Regions from separate parts of the Streptomyces sp. NPDC044061 genome, predicted to be linked through region 2. Evidence: riboswitches for the same ligand, from Rfam matches in the RefSeq annotation. Region 2 holds a riboswitch; the other holds the start of a gene.
The links. A riboswitch is a leader RNA that binds a small molecule or an ion and turns the genes downstream of it on or off. The one in region 2 is predicted to bind ZMP and ZTP.

Region 1 (3,392 bases), on a different contig from region 2:
CACACACGTGCAGTCGTGGAGCTTGGGAATGAGCGACGACAAACCGCCCGTCACCCTCCCCGAGGAACGCGTCGTGCGCTGGCGGGCGGACGACAGCCACACCGAGCTGGTCGTGGCGACCGACCCGCGCAGGCCGGGCCGCCCGGTCCTCACCGACGAGGGCGACACCCCTCACCTGGTGGCGGACGGCCATGTGATCAGCCGGACCACGTACCCGCCGATGTGGAGCGACGCCCCGCCCGAGGGAACGCCGCCGCACACGGCGGCGGCGCTGCGGGCCTACCTCACCGAGGTCGCGCGCCCCCAGGTCGACCGCGGCACCGCTGCACTGAGCACCGCCGAACTCCTCGACGCCGTCGCGGAACTGCTCGACCACTGGACCCCCGGTGCCCGTGAGTCGGCGGCCCTCGTCCGGCTGTTCGCGCAGGCCGAGGGGCTGCGGCCGGCCGGCGAGTTGACCGACCGCCTCGGCCGGCCCGGACAGGCCTACGTGTACGACACCGGCGGCATCCGGCACATGCTGATCCTGGAGCCGCGCACCGGTGCCGTCCTAGGCATGGAGAACACCTTCACCGAGGACGACCCGGAATACGGCGTGCGGGCCGGGGACGTCATGGGCTACAGCGCCTGGATGCGCTGATCACACCCCGAGCTGCCGGGCGGCGGCGGTCACGGTCTGCTCCAGCAGCGTGGCGATCGTCATCGGGCCGACACCGCCCGGCACCGGCGTGATCAGCGAGGCCCGCTCCACGGCCGAGTCGAAGTCGACGTCACCGACGTTGCCGGGGTTGTAGCCCGCGTCGATCACCACCGCGCCCGGCTTGATGTCCTGCCCCCGGATCAGGCGAGGCCGGCCGACGGCGGCCACGACGATGTCCGCCTCGCGGACCGCCGCCGACAGGTCCCGGGTGCGCGAGTGGCAGTACGTCACGGTCGCGTCGCGGGCGAGCAGGAGCATGCCCACCGGCTTGCCGAGGATGGCGCTGCGGCCCACGACCACGGCGCGCTTCCCGGCCGGGTCGACGCCGTACTCGTCGAGCAGCCGCAGGATGCCGCCGGGCGTGCACGACACGAAGCCCGGCAGCCCGAAGCTCATCGTGGCGAACGAGGCGAAGGTGACGCCGTCGACGTCCTTCTCCGGCGCGATCGCCTCGAACGCGGCCCGCTCGTCGACGTGGTCGCCCACCGGGTGTTGCAGCAGGATGCCGTGCACGCCCGGATCGGCCGACAACTCCCGCAGGGTTCCGACGAGTTCGTCGGTGGTCGTGGTGGCGGGCAGTGCCACGTGGCGGGACTCGACACCGGCCTTCCGGCACCGGTTCTGCTTCATCCGGACGTACGTCACGGACGCCGGGTCCGCACCGACCAGCACCGTGGCCAGACAGGGCGCGCCGCCCGTACGCGCGGTGAGGTCGGCGGCCTTCTTCGCGGTCTCCTCGACGATGCGGCGGGCCGGAGCGGTGCCGTCCATGAGCCGGGCCTGTGTCATCTGCACTCCTGGGCTGGTTGGCCTTCATCGCCCAGGCGCGCGGCATCCACCATGGACCGCTCCCCGGTGGTACTCCACCTCAGCGCCAGTCACGACCCGCCCACAGCGTAACCGAGCCCTCGAGCGGGGCTCTGGCCGCGTCCGGGGAACAGTTGATGTGAGCTGAGGGGAGCCGGTGCCGCGGAGTCCGTGGTGGGGCGCGGTTCGGGCCTCGAATCGGTGGAGTGGGTGCCGTTGCCGCCAAGTGGAGGGCGCGGGCGGCGCGCAGGCCGGGACCGGGGATGCGGGTGCCGGTCCCTGCCTGGGCCGCGGGCGATGGCTCAGGTCGTGCCCTGGGCGGTGGGGGCCGTGGTGTCTATGTCGAGGGCGTGGCTGGTGCTCGGGGCCGGAGCCTCGGCAGGTGGCGCCGTGGGGTCCTCACCGGCGAGGAAGGCGGTGGCCGTGGCCTCCAGGCGGGCGGCGCCGATGGCGTTGGCCCAGCGGGCGATCTCCGTCGTGATGGCGCGGGCCCCCGCCTCGTCGCCCGCGTCGCGTGCCAGCACCGCCAGCAGCAGCTGCTGGGAGAGGGTGCCGGGCACCGTGCCGGCCCCGGCGCCCAGCGCGGTGGCCCGGCGCCAGCGCTCGCCGGCCCGCTCGTGGTCGCCGGCGTCGTGGTCGTGGTCGCCGAGGTGCCGCAGGGCCTCACGGGCCAGCAGGTCGTCCGCGCCGTCCTCCGCGGCCCGCAGCGCGGCCGCGTAGTGCGTGGCGGCGGCCGGCCGGTCGGCGAAGTGGTTGTCCGCGATCAGCCCGCGGTACATCGCCGCCCAGCCCCGGCGCACCTCGTCCGGGGCCCGGTCGTGCAGGTCCCGAGCCCGGTCGCGGAGGGCGGCGAGCGCTTCGGGGTCCTTGCCGAAGGGGCCGATCCGCAGGCTGCCATGGACGAGGAGCAGCCGGCCGTAGGTGTGCCTGAGACCGAGGAAGTCCGTGTCCCAGTCACCGTCCGGGAACTCCTTCCCGGCCGCCTCGATCCACTCGGCCGCGGTGTCCGTCCCGGCGAACCAGTCGCGGTCCAGCGCGACTTCGGCCGCGGTCCGGGCGATCCGGGCGCGGTCGGCGGGCTCCTGGGCGGTGGCCGAGGCCAGCAGCCCCGCGGCCCGCTCCCAGCGGCCCGCGACGCTCAGTTCTCGTACAGCGGCGAGGAGTTCATCGACATCTATGAAGAGGTGCGCGGCAAGGGTCATGGCGGGCAAGGTAGTTATGCGAAAAACGATCCACAAGAAAACCACTGCGGGAGGCAGACAGTGCAGGACTCGGTGGACCGGCACGTGGCCGTCTGGGCGCGCGAACTGGACTGGCTGGACCCGGTCAGGGAGGCGATCGTCGCCCGGCTGGCGATCCTCGCCCGGCACACCGCCCAGGCCCGCCGGGACGTGCTGGACACCGACGGCCTGAAGTACTGGCAGTACAAGGTGCTGTTGATGCTGCGCAGGTCCGGGCCGCCCTACGAGTCCAGCCCCTCGCGGCTCGCCGACCGGCTCGGGCTGACCCGGGGCGCGCTGTCGGCGCGGTTGGGGCCCATCGAGGAGGCCGGGCTCATCACCCGTACCCACGAGACCGGCGATCGCCGGCGCGTGCGAGTACGGCTCACCGGGGCCGGGCACGCCGCGTTCGAGACGCACGCGGCAGCTGAGGACGCGGGTGAGGGCGCGCTGCTCTCAGCACTGAGCGAAGAAGAACGGCGGACACTCGCAGACCTGCTGCGGAAACTGGTCCTGGCCGCCGAGGGCGTGGCGGACGCGCCCGCCCCAGCCCCGCCCGAGCCGAGAAGGTCCAGGTCAACCGGGAGGTGACCTGGACCCTCGCGACCTTCCTCCCTACTCGTCCCATGCCTGGATCAGGATCTGTTCGGCGATCTTCCCGTCAC
Region 2 (3,392 bases):
TCGACGGCAACCATGTCGTCCTCGGCGCCTGGGTCGTCCAGGACGAGCCGGCCGGCCTCGGCATCCGCGAGTCCTCGGGCCTGATCACCGACGAGTACGCCCGCTTCCTGCCGCACGTGATCCTCCCGGGCCTGTCCTAGCCTTCGAGCACGGCCGCGAGCTGGTCCAGCCCCCAGTCCAGGTCCTGCTCGGCGATGACCAGCGGCGGGGCGATCCGGATCGTGCTGCCGTGGGTGTCCTTCACCAGCACCCCCCGGTCCATCAGCTTCTCCGACAGCTGCCGCCCGGTGCCGTACCGGGGATGGACGTCCACCCCCGCCCACAGGCCGCGCCCCCGCACCGCCGTCACCCGGCCGGTGCCGAGCAGCCCGGCCAGCCGCCCGTGCATCCGTTCGCCCAGCTCGGCCGCCCGTGCCTGGAACTCGCCGGAGCGCAGCATCGCGATGACCTCCAGCGCCACCGCGCAGGCCAGCGGGTTCCCGCCGAACGTCGACCCGTGCTCGCCCGGCCGGAACACCCCGAGCACCTCGGCGCTCGACACCACCGCCGACACCGGCAGGATCCCGCCGCCCAGCGCCTTCCCCAGCACGTACATGTCCGGTACGACCCCCTCGTGCTCGCACGCGAAGGTCCGCCCGGTCCGCCCGAGCCCCGACTGGACCTCGTCGGCGACGAACAGCACGTTCCGCTCGCGGGTCAGCTCCCGCACCCCCGGCAGATAGCCGGCCGGCGGCACGATCACCCCGGACTCGCCCTGGATCGGCTCCAGCAGCACGGCGACGGTGTTCTCGGTCAGCGCCGACTTCATGGCGGTCAGGTCCCCGTACGGCACGATCTCGAAGCCCGGCGTGTACGGCCCGAAGTCCGCGCGGGCCTCCGGATCGGTCGAGAAGCTGATCACGGTCGTCGTACGCCCGTGGAAGTTGCCCCCCGCGACCACGATCTTCGCCATCTCCCCGGGCACCCCCTTCACCCGGTAACCCCACTTCCGGGCGGTCTTCACCGCGCTCTCCACGGCCTCCACGCCGGTGTTCACGGGCAGCACCATCTCCATGCCGCACAGCTCGGCCAGCTCCGCGCAGAACGCCGCGTACCGGTCGTGGTAGAAGGCGCGGGAGGTCAGCGTCACCCGCTCCAGCTGGCGTCTGGCCGCCTCGACCAGCCGGCGGTTGCCGTGCCCGAAGTTGAGCGCCGAGTAACCGGCGAGCAGATCCAGATACCGCCTCCCCTCCACATCGGTCATCCACGCCCCCTCGGCCGTGGCCACGACGACGGGCAGCGGATGGTAGGTGGGCGCGCTGTGCGCGTCGGCGGTGGCGATGAGGTCTTCAGCAGTGGTCACGGCCTCTCCCGGATACGACGGAGACCCCCTTCCTATCCTCGCTCGCATGGTGGACGCGGGATCTCACCGCTCCGGCGCGCCCGGTAGGCTGATCAGCGGGCCGTGACTGGCGCGCTGGGATGGGACGGACCATCGGGGAGCGGCCCGAGCGGGAAATCAGTGCCGTGCGCCTGGGCCGAACGTGAACGCTGAAACGCACGCCGTCCGGAGGTCCCCATGCCTGAGCAGCAGCCCCTCTCCACCGAGTCCACCGCCTTCCGCGCGGCCCTCGACGTCATCCGCGCGGTCGAGCCGGGAGTGGCCGACGCCATCGGCCAGGAGGTGGCCGACCAGCGCGAGATGCTGAAGCTGATCGCCTCCGAGAACTACGCCTCCCCGGCCACCCTGCTGGCCATGGGCAACTGGTTCAGCGACAAGTACGCCGAGGGCACCATCGGCCGCCGCTTCTACGCCGGCTGCCGCAACGTCGACACCGTGGAGTCCCTGGCCGCCGAGCACGCCAAGGCGCTCTTCGGCGCCCGGCACGCCTACGTCCAGCCGCACTCCGGCATCGACGCCAACCTCGTCGCCTTCTGGGCCGTCCTCGCCGACCGCGTCGAGGCCCCGTTCCTGGAGAAGACCGGCGTCCGCCAGGTCAACGACCTCACCGAGGCCGACTGGGCCGAGCTGCGCCAGGCCTTCGGCAACCAGCGCATGCTCGGCATGTCCCTGGACGCGGGCGGTCACCTCACCCACGGCTTCCGCCCGAACATCTCCGGCAAGATGTTCGACCAGCGCTCCTACGGCACCGACCCGGCCACCGGCCTCATCGACTACGAGGCGTTGCGCGCCCAGGCCCGCGAGTTCAAGCCGCTGATCGTCGTCGCCGGCTACTCGGCGTACCCCCGTCTGGTGAACTTCCGGATCATGCGGGAGATCGCGGACGAGGTCGGCGCCACCCTGATGGTCGACATGGCCCACTTCGCGGGCCTGGTCGCCGGCAAGGTGCTCACCGGCGACTTCGACCCGGTCCCGCACGCCCAGATCGTCACCACGACGACCCACAAGTCGCTGCGTGGCCCGCGCGGCGGCATGGTCCTGTGCGACGACTCCCTGAAGGACCAGGTCGACCGCGGCTGCCCGATGGTCCTCGGCGGCCCGCTGCCGCACGTCATGGCCGCCAAGGCCGTCGCTCTCGCCGAGGCGCGGCAGCCCGCCTTCCAGGGCTACGCCCAGCGCATCGTCGACAACTCCCGCGCCCTCGCCGAGGGCCTGATGCGCCGCGGTGCCACCCTGGTCACCGGCGGCACGGACAACCACCTCAACCTGATCGACGTCGCCACCTCCTACGGCCTCACCGGCCGCCAGGCGGAGGCCGCCCTGCTCGACTCGGGCATCGTCACCAACCGCAACGCCATCCCGGCCGACCCGAACGGCGCCTGGTACACCTCCGGCATCCGCGTCGGCACCCCCGCCCTCACCACCCGTGGCCTGGGCACGGCGGAGATGGACGAGGTGGCGGGCCTGATCGACCGCGTCCTGACCACGACGGAGCCGGGCACGACGAAGTCGGGAGCGCCGTCCAAGGCGGCCCACGTCCTGGACGAGAAGGTGGCGCAGGAGATCGCCCAGCGGGCAACGGACCTGGTGGCGGGCTTCCCGCTGTACCCGGAAGTCGACCTGGGCTGATCAACGCCCTCAGGGGCGACCAACCGCAAGGGGCGCGGGGCCGCATTCGACGTGCGGCTCCGCCGCGGGCGCGCGAGCAACCACGAACGGCCCGCAGTCCCGTGCACCGAACCCCCCGAGCTCTCTGAGACAATGAAAGACATGGCTTCCGCTGACCGACCCCGCGTGCTCTCCGGCATCCAGCCCACCGCCGGCTCGTTCCACCTCGGCAACTATCTCGGCGCCGTCCGCCAGTGGGTGGCCCTGCAGGAGTCCCACGACGCGTTCTACATGGTCGTCGACCTGCACGCGATCACGGTCCCGCAGGATCCGGCGGAGCTGCGTGCCAACACCCGCCTCGCGGCGGCCCAGCTCCTCGCGGCCGGTCTGGACCCCGACCGCT

Region 1: linked by a shared signal. The riboswitch ahead of AC07CM_RS20275 (bifunctional 5,10-methylenetetrahydrofolate dehydrogenase/5,10-methenyltetrahydrofolate cyclohydrolase) and the one ahead of AC07CM_RS30695 (glycine hydroxymethyltransferase) in region 2 are both predicted to bind ZMP and ZTP.

The regions. Positions count from the first base shown of each region.
Region 1 covers NZ_JBWKFL010000011.1:303,199-306,590, reverse strand. The annotation lists gene AC07CM_RS20280 (CU044_5270 family protein) at 1-640, shown strand, start outside; gene AC07CM_RS20275 (bifunctional 5,10-methylenetetrahydrofolate dehydrogenase/5,10-methenyltetrahydrofolate cyclohydrolase) at 641-1,489, opposite strand; ZMP/ZTP riboswitch at 1,512-1,592, opposite strand; gene AC07CM_RS20270 (hypothetical protein) at 1,810-2,709, opposite strand; gene AC07CM_RS20265 (MarR family winged helix-turn-helix transcriptional regulator) at 2,770-3,318, shown strand; gene AC07CM_RS20260 (nuclear transport factor 2 family protein) at 3,343-3,392, opposite strand, start outside.
Region 2 covers NZ_JBWKFL010000021.1:21,100-24,491, reverse strand. The annotation lists gene AC07CM_RS30705 (glutathionylspermidine synthase family protein) at 1-140, shown strand, start outside; gene rocD (ornithine--oxo-acid transaminase) at 137-1,390, opposite strand; ZMP/ZTP riboswitch at 1,435-1,525, shown strand; gene AC07CM_RS30695 (glycine hydroxymethyltransferase) at 1,559-3,010, shown strand; gene trpS (tryptophan--tRNA ligase) at 3,143-3,392, shown strand, end outside.